DNA from 3 places in the Marinobacter sp. JSM 1782161 genome. Region 1 is predicted to be linked to each of the others. Evidence: predicted binding sites of a transcription regulator. Region 1 holds the regulator's gene; each other region holds the start of a gene.

Region 1 (4,757 bases):
CTTGAGGCGCTCGTGGATCTCGTCGAAGTTGGCAATCTCATCGGCCAGGTTGCGGGCATCGATGCTCACGGCAATATTGCGGAGCTTGTCCGGCGAGGCATTGCTGGCTTCCTCGGTCAACGGGAACAGCAGGCCGATGGGGAGGTTGTCGATACAGTAGAAGCCCAGGTCCTCGAGCACGTGCAGTGCCGTACTCTTGCCGGATCCGGAACGACCGCTGACGATGATCAGTTTCATGCAATGCCTTCGTCGAATCGGCGAATGGTTACTCGGGTTGCGTCATGACGCGGAACAGCTCGTCGGCGTCCCGGCATTGACGCAGGCGTTCGCAGAAGCTGCGCTCGTTGAACTTCTCGGCCAGCTGGCTCAGCAGTTCCAGGTGCTCGCTGGTCGCCTCCTTGGGGACGATCAGCACGAACAGCAGATCCACCGGCTGGTTGTCGATGGCGTCGAACGCAACCCCTTCCTCCAGGGTCAGCAGGGCACCCACCACATGATTGCAGCCGTCCAGACGGCAGTGGGGGATGGCAATGCCCTGACCGATACCGGTGCTGCCCAGCCGTTCCCGGGACACCAGGTTATTGAAGGTCTGGGTCTCGTCGAGCTCGGGGTAGCGCTTGGCTACGTGCTCGGCGATCAACTCAAGGATGCGTTTCTTGCTGGTTCCCGGCACACCACAGAGGGTGAGCTCGGGAACCAGGATGGACTGGATGGTTAATGGTGATTCCGTCATGGATGGAATGCTTTCCCTTGGATGGAACGGCTAGCGGCCGGCAGCACCGTGCATTCGATCAACGGTCTTTTCCTTGTGCTTGAGGATCTGCCGATCAAGTTTGTCGAGCAGGCCGTCAATGGCCGCGTACATATCTTCGTTTTCAGCCTTTGCGTGGATTTCACCACCAATGACGTGGAGTGTGGCTTCGGCCGTCTGGCGCAGCTTCTCCACGGACAGGGTCACCTGACAGTTGCTGATGTGGTCGAAATGGCGTTCGAGTTTTTCAAACTTGCCGGAGACATAGTCTTTCAGAGCGGGAGTCAATTCGACATGGTGACCTGACATATTGAGTTGCATAGGCTTCTCCTGTTGTCGATATGGCCGGGAGCAGAGAAGCTCCCGACGTTGAGCCCGTCGCACTCAGCGACGTTTGAAAACCGACTCTGGCTGGCCCTGGGCGCTTGCGTCTCAGACCAGTCTCTTGCGTTCGTTGGACGGCGGAATGTGCATCGCCTCGCGATACTTGGCGACCGTCCGTCGTGCCACCTTGATGCCCTGGTCCCCGAGCAGCGCTGCAATCTTGCTGTCGCTGAGGGGTTTCTTCGGGGTTTCGGCGGCGACCAGTTTCTTGATCATGGCACGAATTGCCGTGGAGGAACATTCACCGCCCTCGTTCGTGCTCACATGACTGGAGAAAAAGTACTTCAGCTCGAAGATACCGCGCGGCGTATGCATGTATTTCTGGGTGGTGACCCGGGAAATGGTCGATTCATGCATGCTCACTGCCTGGGCAATGTCCGAAAGGATCAACGGCTTCATGGCTTCCTCGCCATGATCCAGAAATCCCTGCTGATGTTCAACGATCCGGGTGGCGACTTTCAGCAGGGTCTCGTTGCGACTCTGCAGACTCTTGATGAACCATTTGGCCTCCTGCAACTGATCGCGCAGGTAGGTGTTGTCGGCACTGTTGTCGGCCCGGCGGATCAGCGCCGCGTAGCCGGCATTGACCCGGATGCGCGGGGCAATTTCGGGATTGAGTTCGACGCGCCAGCGGCCCTTCTGCTTGGACACCACCACATCCGGCACCACGTAATCCGGCTCGGCCTGGTCGAGAGAGTCGCCCGGCCGCGGGTTGAGCGTCTGGATCAGCGCCAGCACGCACTTCAGCTGCTCTTCGCTGAGGCGGCTGCGGCGAAGCAACTGGGCGTAATCGCGATTACCCAGCAGGTTGATGTAGTGGCTGATCACCAGGCGTGCCTGGGGCAGCCAGGGCGTCTCCGGTGGCAGCTGGTTGAGCTGGATCAGGAGGCACTCCTGCAGGTCCCGTGCGAACACGCCCGGCGGGTCGAAGTGTTGCAGGCGGCGCAGTACGGCCTCGACCTCGTCCAGTTCCAGCGGATCTTCCTCGCTGTCGTCGACCAGCCCGGCGTGGATGTCTTCCAGTGTCGAGATCAGGTAGCCGCGCGGGTCCACCGAGTCGAGCAGGGCGTGAGCAATGGCGCGGTCGCGCTCGCCCATGGGGGTGAGGTTGAGCTGCCAGAGCAGGTGGTCCTGCAGGGTCTCGGCGGGGGAGTTGCGTGATTCGAAGTCGGTGTCGTCGTCTTCTTCGCTGCGTGCTGCCGGTGCCGGGGCGGACTGGTAGATGTCGTCCCAGGCGGTGTCGACCGGCAGGTCATCGGGGATTTCCTGGTTGGTCTCGGTGTTCCAGTCGGGTTCGGCCGGCTCGTCCCAGCTATCGTCGTCCTGTGCGGTGTCGTTGCTGTCCTCGCCCTTGCCGTCAGCGGACGCGTCCTCGCCGTCGCTCTCACTATCCGCGGCGCCGTCTTCCTCTTCCGAGGTTTCCAGCATGGGGTTGGATTCGAGCGCTTGCTGGATTTCCTGTTGTAAGTCCAGCGTGGAAAGTTGCAGCAGGCGGATTGCCTGTTGCAACTGGGGTGTCATGGTGAGCTGTTGACCCAGCTTCAGCTGAAGCGAAGCTTTCATTACCATTGATTTAGTCCCGTCACCCTGTGGCCATCGACTGAGTTATTGCGCCTGGGCAAGACCTGTCCGGATGTCTCCGGACCTTGAAAACGCTCGTGTCAGAGGTCGGTCCGGCTTGCCAAGCAAATTCTTTGCCGAAGTTTACTGCTATGGGTGTCCCGATGACAATGTCTTGGTCGGCGGATATGCCCCGAGAGGTTTGCCGACCCTGTTTCGAGTTTAGCGTTTTGGCGCCCACTGCGATACCCATACCCGATTGACGGGCTCACATATGGAATTCGTTGCCCAGGTAGACTTCCTTGACCTGCTGGTTGGCCAGGATCTCCTCAGACTGTCCGGATGCGATAATATGGCCGCCGCTGACGATGTAGGCGTTCTCGCAGATATCCAGGGTTTCGCGCACGTTATGGTCGGTGATCAGCACACCGATGCCCTTGTCGCGCAGATGGCGGATGATCTGCTTGATGTCGCTTACCGAGATCGGGTCGACGCCGGCAAAGGGCTCGTCCAGCAGGATGAAGGCCGGCTCCATCGCCAGCGCCCGGGCGATCTCCACGCGCCGGCGTTCCCCGCCCGACAGCGCCATGCCCAGGCTGTCCCGGATATGCGTGATGTGAAACTCTTCCAGCAGGTTTTCCAGCCTTTCATCACGCTCCGCCCGGGACAGGCCCTTGCGCGTTTCCAGAATCGCCATGATGTTGTCGCGCACACTGAGCTTGCGGAACACCGAGGCTTCCTGGGGCAGATAGCCGATGCCGGAACGGGCCCGGCCGTGCATGGGCAGGGGTGTGATGTCTTTCTCATCGATGCTGACCCGGCCGTTGTCCGCCTTGACCAGGCCCACGATCATGTAGAAACAGGTGGTCTTGCCGGCGCCGTTGGGGCCCAGCAGGCCGACGATTTCCCCGCTGCGGATTTCCAGTGAGACGTCTTTGACCACTTTAATCTGCTTGTAGCTCTTCGCCAGATTGCTCGCACGCAGTATGGCCATCAGTTACCGGCCTCCGAGGTTCCGCTGCCCTGGCGTGGCTGGATAACCATTTCCACGCGTCCATCGCCACCATCGGACTTGCTGCCACCGCCGGCGGTGACGACGCGCCTGGCCGTGTCGTAGTCGATGCGTTCGCCCTTGAAGACGTTGCCGTTCTGGCGGATGACGGCTTTTTCCTCAAAGGTCAGCCGGTTCTCGCCGGCGGCGTAGATGATGGTCAGTGCTTCGGCGTCGGTTTTCGGTGTTTCGCCCTGTTGCGGCTGTATGTAGTGCGCCGGCTTGCCGTAGGCTTCGATGCGGTTCAGCGCGCCCTGGCTGCGGTAGAGGACGACCCGGTCCGCGGTCAGCTCGGTGGCGTCCTGGCGCACGACCACACCGCCGGTGTAGACCGCCGTACCCTTGGCGTCGTCGAGTCGGGCATTGTCCGCCGATACCTTGATCGGGCTGTCCGAATTCAGGTCAAAAGCCTGGGCGTTTGCGGCCAGCGCCAGGAGCGCGGCGCCCAGAAGGCGGCGCAGGGGCGCGCGTTTACTGCGCTGATGGCAACTCATACTGTCCTTCCACCTGTGATTGCAGTTTGACGATCCGTTTGTCGATCCAGGCTTTCATGCCCGTGGCGCGGGTCACGCCCCGGGCGTCGGTCAGGATCACCGGGGCGTCAGTGTGCACAATGCGTTTATCGTTATCCAGCGTAAGATGGGGGGTTTCCAGCTTGCCTTGCTTGCCGGATTCCAGGATCCGGCTGATGACCACGTTGCCGGTCAGGTCGATGACGTCGCGCTCCAGGCGGTAGTTGCCTTCCTCGGCTGACACCTTCCAGGGGATGCCTGACTCGGCATCGATCAGCGTGGCGCGCGGCTCCTGCATGTGGGCTCGATTCTGCTCGTCGAACTGTTCGATGCGCGGGCTGGTGATGGTAACGCTGACATGGCCTTCCTCGTCGTAGGCCTGGTAAGCGCCGTTCACCACGAAACTGTCGGGCTCGTCCGGTCCGCGCAGCTGCTCGGCGGTGTTGTCCGGGGATTTTTCGTCGCTTTGCCAGAGCAGATCGATCAGCACGGCGGCCAG
Region 2 (4,757 bases), 820 kb from region 1:
TCGTAGGAAATCAGGATCTCGCCGGGGTCGGCCAGGGATTCCAGCCGGCTGGCCAGATTCACTTCCTTGCCGATAATGGTGTAGTCCATCCGGTTCTCGGCACCGAAATTCCCGACCGTGGCATAGCCGGCGCTGATTCCCATGCGGATCTGAAGCGGGGTCTTGATGCCCTGGCTGCGCCACTTCTGACGCATGATCTTCATGTGTTTGCGCATGTCGATGGCCATGGACACGCAGGCCAGGGCGTCTTCGCGTGGCCCACGGCTGGTGGGATCACCGAAGAAGATCATGATGGAGTCGCCGACGAACTTGTCGATGGTGCCGCCGTATTTCAGGGCCACCTGGGACATTTCGTTGAAGTAGTGGTTGAGCAGCTCGGTCAGGGCTTCCGGTTCCATTTCCTCGGACAGCTCGGTGAAGCCCTTGATGTCCGAGAAGAAGATCGACAGCTTCTTGCGCTGGGTTTCCAGGCGCACGTCCCGCTCGCCGGTAAAAATGGATTGCCAGACCTGCGGCGAGAGGTACTTGGAGAGCTTGTGGGATAACGCGATGGACTGCTCCCGCTGATACTGGATCTGGGATTTGGCGGTCATCAGGGCGCGCGCCTGCTGGTGGGCGTAATAGGCGGTGATGCAGATGTACAGGGCGGTCGCCAGCAGGGCGACCAGGCTGAGCGCCAGCGGCGCCTGCAGCGATACCGACATGCCGCGGCAGGTCAGGCCCACGGCCGCGGCACCGGCGAACAGCAAGGTTCCGAAGAACCACTGGCGCAGGCCACCGACCAGCATGGCGCTGAACATCAGCATCATCAGCACCGCCAGCGACGGCACCGCGACCAGCCCGATCACGCCGGTGAACGCGCCTCCCAGCAGGCAGTCGAGCAGCAGCATTTTCTGACGGATGCGGTTGGAATGGCGCAGTCGGGTCTGATGGGTCAGGAAGTGGACGGTGTGGGGCCAGAGCAGCGCGGCGGGCACCAGCCAGATCAGCCAGTCCGGAAAGTGGTCGGTGAGCAGGCCGGTGAAAATGATGGCGGCCGCACCGGTGTAGGCCAGCACCCGGCCGTTGTAATCCGGCATCGGGGGGATGGCGACCGGCTTGCTCTGTGCCTCAAGCAGCAGTGATTTTCCGCTGGCCAGGGGAGCGTTCATCATCGGGTATCCCGTCGGGTTGGTTCGCTGATCGACTGAAGGCGCTAGAACCGGATGCGGCCCGTGAGCATGTCCTTGAGCATTACCCAATCACCCATCAGGCTGTAGAGCGGATGCTTGAACGTGGCCGGACGATTCTTTTCGAACACGAAGTGGCCGACCCAGGCAAACCCGTACCCCAGCACCGGCACCAGCAGCAGGTAGAGCCATTGCCCGGTGGTGATGGCGTAGAGCAGGACGGCAATCACCAGGACGCTGCCCAGGTAATGCAGGCGGCGACAGGTGGGATCGCTGTGCTCTTCCAGATAGAAAGGGTAGAAATCGGCAAAACGATCAAAATGGCGTTGTTCTGTCATGGCTTTCCGCCGTCAACTTGTTGTTATAGTGTGGTATCCGAAAGGTCGATGGCGCCCGTCCAGCGAAGCCGGACTGCCAGACGTCGAGCGGTGTGACCTGTCGGAAAAAGGTTAGCAGTATTGGTGAAATGTCACAATTGCAACGTGATCTGCGTCGATTCTGTTTTGGCGGCGTCAGCGTGGCGGCGTCAGCGTGGCGGCTCCAGGGCTGCAGCTCCGTTCCGGTCAGCCGCATCGGCGTTGGCATGACCACGCAACCGTTTTGATGAACCCGGGAATCAACTATGACTGATACCGTGAATGCGATCCTCAGCCGCACGTCGGAGCCCCAACTGCAGGCACCCGCTCCAGACCCGGAGGTGCTCGAAGATCTGTTCGCCTGCGCTGCCCGGGCGCCGGATCACGCGTTGCTGCGTCCCTGGCGTTACCTGGTGGTGGAGGGTGAAGGACGCTCGGCCCTGGGTGAGGTGTTCGCGCGGATCGCCAACCCGGAGGACCCGGCCGCGCCCAGCGAGGAAAAGCTGCGCAAGATGCCGTTACGCGCGCCGATGATCCTGGTCGGCATCACCCGTCATCAATCGCATCCCAAGGTGCCGGCCATCGAGGAGTCCGTTTCCACCGGCTGCGGTATGGCTTATATGCTTTTGGCCCTGGAAGCGCGTGGCTTTTCCGGAATGTGGCGCACCGGACCGGTGGCCTATGACCGGCGTGTCCACGAGGGCCTCGGGCTGGCAGAGAACGAATCGATCGCCGGTTTCCTCTATGTGGGAACGCCGGCCCTGCGCAAGCCGCAGATGGAGCGGCCGCAGCCGGCCACCTTCGCGTCCCGCTGGCCCGTCTAGAGAGGGGCCGCCGCCGCAGGGGAAACTCCGGGGGAAAGTCCTTGCCGCTTTCCCCGTCCCGCCTTCATTCCGCAAACCGCTTATTCCTCTCCAACCCTCTGTTTTCAGGGGTTTCCGTAAACTGGCATTGCTGTTGCTTTGTCTTATCCAAAGCGATATGCGGCAATCCTCCGGAGAGAGACGGCATGGCCATCAGTTTTGCAAACGCCCTGGGCATTCACGAGAAAGCGCTGAACGTACGGGTTCAACGTGCCGAAGTGCTGGCCAATAACCTGGCCAACGCGGATACCCCGGGCTTCAAGGCGCGCGACATCGATTTCAAGGCGGCGCTGGGTAATGCCCAGTCGCAGGCCTCGTCGCTGCCGCTGGAGCGTACCAGCAGCGGCCACATCGATCCGCAAGCGGCCATGACCGAGCGCGCCGCGCTGATGTATCGCAACCCGTACCAGCCTTCCCTGGACGGCAATACGGTGGATGCACAGCAGGAAGAGTCCCGGTTCATGCGCAACGCCATGGATTACCAGGCCAGCTTCCAGTTTCTCAACAGCAAATTCCAGGGCCTGACCAAGGCCATCAAGGGCGAATAAAGGACCGCAGGGTAGAGGACACGCGTCATGTCACTTGGAAACATCTTTGATATTGCCGGCTCCGGTATGACAGCCCAGTCCCTGCGGCTGAATACCACGGCGTCGAACATCGCCAACGCCGAAACCGCCAGCTCCAGCACCGATACCACCTACCGGGCGCGTAAGCCGGTTTTCTCCGCCATTCAGCAGGACATGATGTCCCAGGGCGATTTTGGTACCGGCTGGAGCCAGGGCAGCAATGGCGCCGCGTCGGCCGGCGTCAAGGTGGACGGTGTGGTGGAAAGCGACGCCGAGCTGCAGATGCGTTACGAGCCCAACCACCCCGCGGCGAACGAGGACGGCTACGTCTACTACCCGAACGTGAACGTGGTGGAGGAAATGGCGGACATGATGTCCTCCTCGCGGAGCTTCGAAATGAATGTGGACGTGATGAACACGGCCAAGTCGATGATGCAGCGCATCCTCACTCTCGGCCAGTAATCGACTCAGTAAGGAGTAGAGCATGAGCACCGTTAACAGCACCTCCGCTACCGATGTACTGAGTCAGTACCGGACCCAGACCGCCAGCGGCACGTCATCCTCCGACGAGCTTGGCAAGAACGAATTCATGGAGCTGATGATCGCCCAGCTCAATAACCAGAACCCCCTCAAGCCCCAGGAAAACGGCGACTTCCTGGCACAGCTGGCGCAGTTCAGCTCGCTGGAGGAAATGCAGGGGGTATCGGACAGCGTGCAGGACCTGGCCGGCCAGTTCCGTTCCACCCAGGCGTTGCAGGCTTCGGCCATGGTTGGCCGCACGGTGATGGTCCCGTCCCAGACCGCCATCCTCGGCGCTTCCGGTGAGGTAGAGGGGGCCGTGCAGGTGCCGGCGTCGACCTCCAGCCTGCGTCTCGACGTGCTGGATTCGTCCGGTGAGCTGGTGCGCCAGATCGACCTGGGGGCGGCGTCCGAAGGACAGAAGTCGTTTACCTGGGATGGCAAGGACGCGGACGGCAATGATCTGCCGGAGGGCACCTACGTGCTCCAGGCCCATGGCAGTTACACCGGTGGCTCCGAGCAGCTCAGCACGATGCTCAGTGCCAACGTTGACAGCGTCTCCCTGGCCAGCAGCGGCGATGTCACGCTCAATCTTGCCGGCATGGGCTCGGTAGCCCTGTCCGACGTGCAGCAGATTAACTGAAGAGTCCGCTAAAGGCTCCGTAAACAGATTTAAGGATGAGGTGAAGTATGGCGTTCAATATCGGTCTCAGTGGCTTGCGGGCCGCGTCCGTGGATCTGGATGTCACCGGCAATAACATTGCCAATGCCAGCACCGTCGGTTTCAAGGGCAGCGAGGTCCAGTTCGGTGACCTCTACGCCAGCGGTTTCCTGTCCGGCGGCACCAACGCCATTGGCGACGGGGTGCGCGTGCAGGACATCAAGCAGTCCTTTGGTCAGGGCAATGTCAGCTTCACTGACAATGGCCTGGACATGGCCATCGACGGCGACGGCTTCTTTATACTGAATAACAACGGCGAAGTCCGCTACAGCCGCGCCGGTCAGTTCAGCATCGACCGCGAAGGCTATGTGGTGAACAACCAGGGCATGCGCGTGCAGGGCTTCCAGGCCGATGACGAGGGCAACCTGTCCGGCGTCCGCGGTGATCTGTTCATCGACAGCGATAACCTCTCACCGCGCCGGACCACCGGCGTCGAGTCGGAGCTGAACCTGGATTCCCGCGAAAGCGTCCTGGCTGAAAGCGGCACCCGCGTCACCAGTCGGGACTTCGCGCCCAACGCCAGCACCGGGGCACAGACTTTTACCATTACCTATCCGGACGGC
Region 3 (4,757 bases), on a different contig from region 1:
GCCGGCGAGGCCCTGGTGCCGATTATCTTCCTGACCTCCCTGTCCGACGCCGACGCCCTGGCGCGCTGCCTGGAAGCCGGCGGCGACGATTTCCTGTCCAAGCCCTACAACCGCATCATCATCGAAGCCAAGATCAACGCCTTCAACCGTATGCGGGTGATGCACAACACTCTGACCCAGCAACGCGACCTGATCCGCGCCCGCAACGAGCAGTTGATCAAGGAACAGAACATCGCCCGGCGGGTTTTTGACAACGTCGCCCACACCGGCTGCCTGGACGCACCCAACATCCGTTACCACGCGTCGCCCATGTCCGTGTTCAACGGCGACATCCTGTTCGCCTGTCCGCGGCCGTCCGGTGGCATGAACGTGTTGATCGGCGACTTCACCGGGCATGGGCTGCCGGCGGCCATCGGCGCCATGCCCGTGGCCGAGATCTTCTACGGCATGACCAGCAAGGGCTTTGCCTGCGGTGACATCCTGCGGGAAATCAACCAGAAGCTCTGGCGCATCCTGCCCACGGACATGTTCTGCTGCGCCGCGTTCATCGAGCTGGATGCCCACCTGGGTAACCTGACCATCTGGAACGGCGGTCTGCCTTGCGGCTTCCTGTTGCGGGGCGGGCGCACGGTGGAGCGTCTGCCGTCCAGTCATCTGCCGTTGGGGGTGGTGGCCGCCGAGCGCTTCAGCACCGAGGTCAGCCGGCTCAAGGTGGAAGTCGACGACACCATCTTCTTCACCACCGACGGCGTGCCCGAGTCGACCAACGGCGCCGGCGAGATGTTCGGCGAGGATCGCCTGCGCCAGGTGGTGGAACAGACGCCTCTGGAGACGCCGGTGTTGCAGACGGTGTTATCCGCCATCGGCGAGTTCACCGGCAGCGAGGCCGCGCCGGACGATCTGACCCTGGTATCGGTGGACGTCATCGAGGCCAGCCTGCTGGAGGAATTGCCGCTGCGGGTGACCCAGTCGGCCCTGAGTGGCCCGTCCAACTGGTCCTGCGAATACCGGGTCTGCGGGGACACCATGGCCCAGTTCAACCCGTTGCCCCTGTTGCTGCACATCTGCATGGAAGTGCCGGGCCTGAGGCGGCGCGGTGGCGAGGTGTACACGATACTGGCAGAGCTCTACACCAATGCGTTGGAGCATGGCGTGCTGCAGTTGCCGTCGAGCTGGAAGAGCTCGCCGGAAGGTTTTGGCCGCTATTACGCTGAGCGGGCCCGTCGGCTGAAGACCGTGGTGGACGATGCCATCAGTTTCCGGTTATCCCATCGGATCGGCCGTAACGGCGGCCAGTTGACGGTGGTGTGCCAGGATAGCGGCGACGGCTTCAACTATAATAAGGGAAAACTGTCGACACTCGACCAGAAAGGCTATGCGGGCCGGGGGTTGGCCCTGCTGCGGGAACTCTGCGACTCACTGACGCACCGGGGCAGCGGTAACGAGGTGGAAGCGATTTACAGCTGGACCTTTGACCCGGACGACCATGACTGACATCACAGGTTGATATCCACAAGGCTTCCGGGCACGGTATGCCCGAATTGGAGCCCGCGCGACGGCACGTCCACCGGCCCTGCCGCAGGCAGGAGGCGAAACCAGCCTGGCGGCGGGCGGTCGCAGTCAAGGAGACGATCATGAACGACAAGCCGCATCTGGACGATGAAGCGCTTGCAGAGCTACGCGAAGTCATGGAAAGCGAGTTCGACGTGCTGATAACGACCTACCTGAACGACTCCCGCGAGCGCCTCGACACGCTGCGCTCGGCCCTGGGCAGTCGCAATACCGATGCCTTTACCAAGTCCGCGCACAGCTTCAAGGGCAGTTGCATCAACATTGGCGCTCCCCGGCTGGGAGCCCTGTGTGGCGATGCGGAGATGGCCGGCAAGGAAGGACGACTGGATGCCGCGGCCGATGTGTTGACCGACATCGAGGACGAATTCTCGGTGGTCCGCGGTCTGCTGGAAAATACGCTGGCCCGCTGATTCAGGGAGCCCCGGGCGCAAGCGGGGCCCGGCCGTCCTTTCCAGGAGGGGGCTTTACAGGGGCGCCCTTTCCAGGAAGGTCCTTTCCGGGGTGGCGCCTGGGCGATTGGCATCCTTGTTGCTGAGCTTCCTCCAAACCGTTTGATTTGTGCCAAAGCGGCAAGGGGTTGCCATGTCTGGATTGGTGTTGACACCCGTTTCGTCCACGTCCGGAAATTCGACTGAAAGCGTGAAGAATAATGCGGCTTCGGAGTCCTCCTCCGAAGCCTTCGACGAGGTATCGGCGCGCGAGCAGTCGCGTCTAGAGGCCCGCGAGCAGCGGCAGCAACGTGCCGAACAGCGGGCTGAGGACCAGCGCCGCGCCGATCAGCGCCTGGAGGAAAAACAGGCGGAGGAACGGCGGCTGTCGGACCAGCGTGCGGAGGATCGCCAGCGCGCTGACCAGCAGGCGGAACGCCAAACCGAGAAGTCACGCGCTGAAGACGCTCGAGCTGAAGACCGCCGCAGCGCCGAACGCAGCGACAGGGCCGATAAAGCCCGCGACGATGAGGCGCAGACCGCGGATCGTTCCGACCGTGGGCGTGATGCCGATTCCGACAAGACCCGGACGGCCGAACAGGTGAGTGACGGAAGCCGGCAGGAGAGCGGCGACGATACCGAAATCACCGACAAGGCCAGTCTGCCCTTCCTGTTCAGTACGCCCACCGATGCCACGGCCCTGAAGGGCGCGCCGAGTGCCGCCACGGCGGTCCAGGGCTCGGCTGCCATCGGCGGCCAGCCGGGCACCCCCAAGCTGAGCCAGCTTCTGGACAAGGCGCTGGCGGCGGGCCAGGGAGCTTCTGACGCGGGAGCGCTCAAGGAAGGCCTGACCACAACGGCGAAGGGCGATCAGGCCGGCATCCTGCTGGGCAAGGCCGCGACCGCCGACGGCAAGGCGATTGATTTTTCCAGTCAACTGGCTGGTCTGCAGGGGGACAGCCAGTCCGGCAACCTGCAGAATAATGCCACCAGCCTGCAGCGCGGTCTGGAAGGGCGAGACGCCATGGCCGGACTGAAGAGCTATTCCACCAGCGTGGAGCTGCCGGTGCAGCATGCCGAGTGGGGTGAGAAGGTCGCCGGCAAACTGGCGTGGTTGACCAGCCAGCGCATGTCCGCCGCCGAGATTCACATCACGCCGCCCGACCTGGGCCCGCTGGAGGTTCGCGTCCAGGTCCAGCAAGACCAGGCCCATGTCACCGTGCACGCCACCCATTCGGCGGTTCGTGACCAGCTCGAACTCAACGGCCATCGCCTGCGTGATATGCTGCAGGAGAACGGGCTGAACCTGGACCGGTTCGAGGTCTCGGCGGAGACACCGGACCAGCAGGGCGGACAGCAGCAACTGGCCGGTGATGGCAGCGGAAGCGAATCCGGTGGATCCGGGCTTGCGTCCAGTGTTGAGGGGGAAGATGGCGAGCAGACCCTGGCCGGCGGCAGCCTCGATCTGAGTTGGCGTGGCGAGGTGGATCTGTACGCCTAGCCGGTGGTTCCACCAGGCTACGGTTTATGTCTTTCGACCCAGACGCTAAACTTCTGTTTTGTTTATGATCTGGCGGCATTCCGGGAAAGGTTGGCTCACTTATTGCTCAAACCTCCGGGTAGCGGGTCGAAACGACAATAAACTGACTGTTGGACATCTATGGCGGAAAATGCGGAAAAGCCGGGCGGCAAGGGCAAACTGAAACTGATCATCCTGCTGGTTGTGGTGATCCTGCTGGCGGTGGGCCTGTCCGTCGCCGGCACCCTCTGGTTCCTGAAATCGGGTGACGACGGCGCCGAGGCGGACGCCGATAGCGAGGCGGAAACCGCCGAAGTGTTCGAGCCCAGCCACTACTATTCCATGAGCAAACCCTTTATCGTCACGCTTGCCAGCGAGGGCCGACAGCGCTACATGCAGATTTTCGTGGCCCTGCAGAGCCGCGACCAGGCCGCACTCGATGCCGCGCAAACGCACATGCCGCTGATTCGCAGCCGTTTGCTGACCCTGTTCGGGGCCCAGGATTTCCAGGCGATGCAAACGCCCGAGGGCAAGGAGGCGTTGCTGCAGAAAGGGGTGGAGACCGTCAATCAGGTCCTGAAACAGGAAGGTGCCGAACCGGTTGACCAGATCCTGTTCGAGAATTTTGTGCTGCAATAGTCGTCAGCCCGTTTGATCACAACAGACAGATCGAACCCGTGAGGTCGGATTAAAGGTATGCAGGACTTACTGTCACAAGACGAAATCGACGCGCTCCTGCACGGCGTTGACGATGGTGACATCGACACCTACGACGAGACGGACGACACCGGGGTCAAGTCCTACGACCTCTCCAGTCAGGACCGTATCGTCCGTGGGCGCATGCCCACCCTGGAGATGATCAACGAGCGTTTTGCCCGCTACACCCGGATCAGTCTCTTCAACCTGCTGCGCCGCAACGCCGACGTTTCCACCGGTGGTGTCCAGATCATGAAGTTTGGTGAGTACATACACACGCTGTACGTCCCCACCAGTCTCAACCTGGTCAAGATGCGGCCGCTGCGTGGCACCGGGCTGTTCATCCTCGATGCAAAGCTGGTGTTCAAGCTGGTGGATAATTTCTTCGGCGGGGAGGGGCGCCACGCCAAGATCGAGGGGCGTGAATTCACCCCCACCGAGACCCGCATCGTACAGATGATGCTGGACATGGTGTTCAAGGACATGCGCGAAGCCTGGAACGCCGTGCTCAAGATCGACTACGAGTACCTCAGTTCCGAGGT

Evidence for each region. Region 1 encodes sigma-54, which starts transcription at its own class of promoters, with help from an activator protein. Its sites were predicted from a motif close to ANTGGCATNNANNTTGCTNT; they were not measured.
Region 2: the regulator sigma-54 is predicted to act here: its motif matches at 2,470-2,489, upstream of flgB (flagellar basal body rod protein FlgB).
Region 3: the regulator sigma-54 is predicted to act here: its motif matches at 2,088-2,107, upstream of GQB00_RS22090 (flagellar hook-length control protein FliK).

The regions. Positions count from the first base shown of each region.
Region 1 covers NZ_WSSA01000002.1:1,175,878-1,180,634, reverse strand. Annotated here, with positions in the region: gene rapZ (RNase adapter RapZ) at 1-237, opposite strand, end outside; gene ptsN (PTS IIA-like nitrogen regulatory protein PtsN) at 266-733, opposite strand; gene hpf (ribosome hibernation promoting factor) at 764-1,072, opposite strand; gene GQB00_RS05190 (RNA polymerase factor sigma-54) at 1,184-2,698, opposite strand; gene lptB (LPS export ABC transporter ATP-binding protein) at 2,964-3,689, opposite strand; gene lptA (lipopolysaccharide transport periplasmic protein LptA) at 3,689-4,240, opposite strand; gene lptC (LPS export ABC transporter periplasmic protein LptC) at 4,218-4,757, opposite strand, start outside.
Region 2 covers NZ_WSSA01000002.1:359,575-364,331, forward strand. Annotated here, with positions in the region: gene GQB00_RS01590 (adenylate/guanylate cyclase domain-containing protein) at 1-1,154, opposite strand, end outside; gene GQB00_RS01595 (Mpo1-like protein) at 1,196-1,507, opposite strand; gene GQB00_RS01600 (nitroreductase) at 1,792-2,349, shown strand; gene flgB (flagellar basal body rod protein FlgB) at 2,535-2,936, shown strand; gene flgC (flagellar basal body rod protein FlgC) at 2,964-3,416, shown strand; gene GQB00_RS01615 (flagellar hook assembly protein FlgD) at 3,439-4,116, shown strand; gene GQB00_RS01620 (flagellar hook protein FlgE) at 4,164-4,757, shown strand, end outside.
Region 3 covers NZ_WSSA01000003.1:89,106-93,862, reverse strand. Annotated here, with positions in the region: gene GQB00_RS13145 (SpoIIE family protein phosphatase) at 1-1,494, shown strand, start outside; gene GQB00_RS13140 (Hpt domain-containing protein) at 1,635-1,982, shown strand; gene GQB00_RS22090 (flagellar hook-length control protein FliK) at 2,212-3,501, shown strand; gene GQB00_RS13130 (flagellar basal body-associated FliL family protein) at 3,661-4,158, shown strand; gene fliM (flagellar motor switch protein FliM) at 4,216-4,757, shown strand, end outside.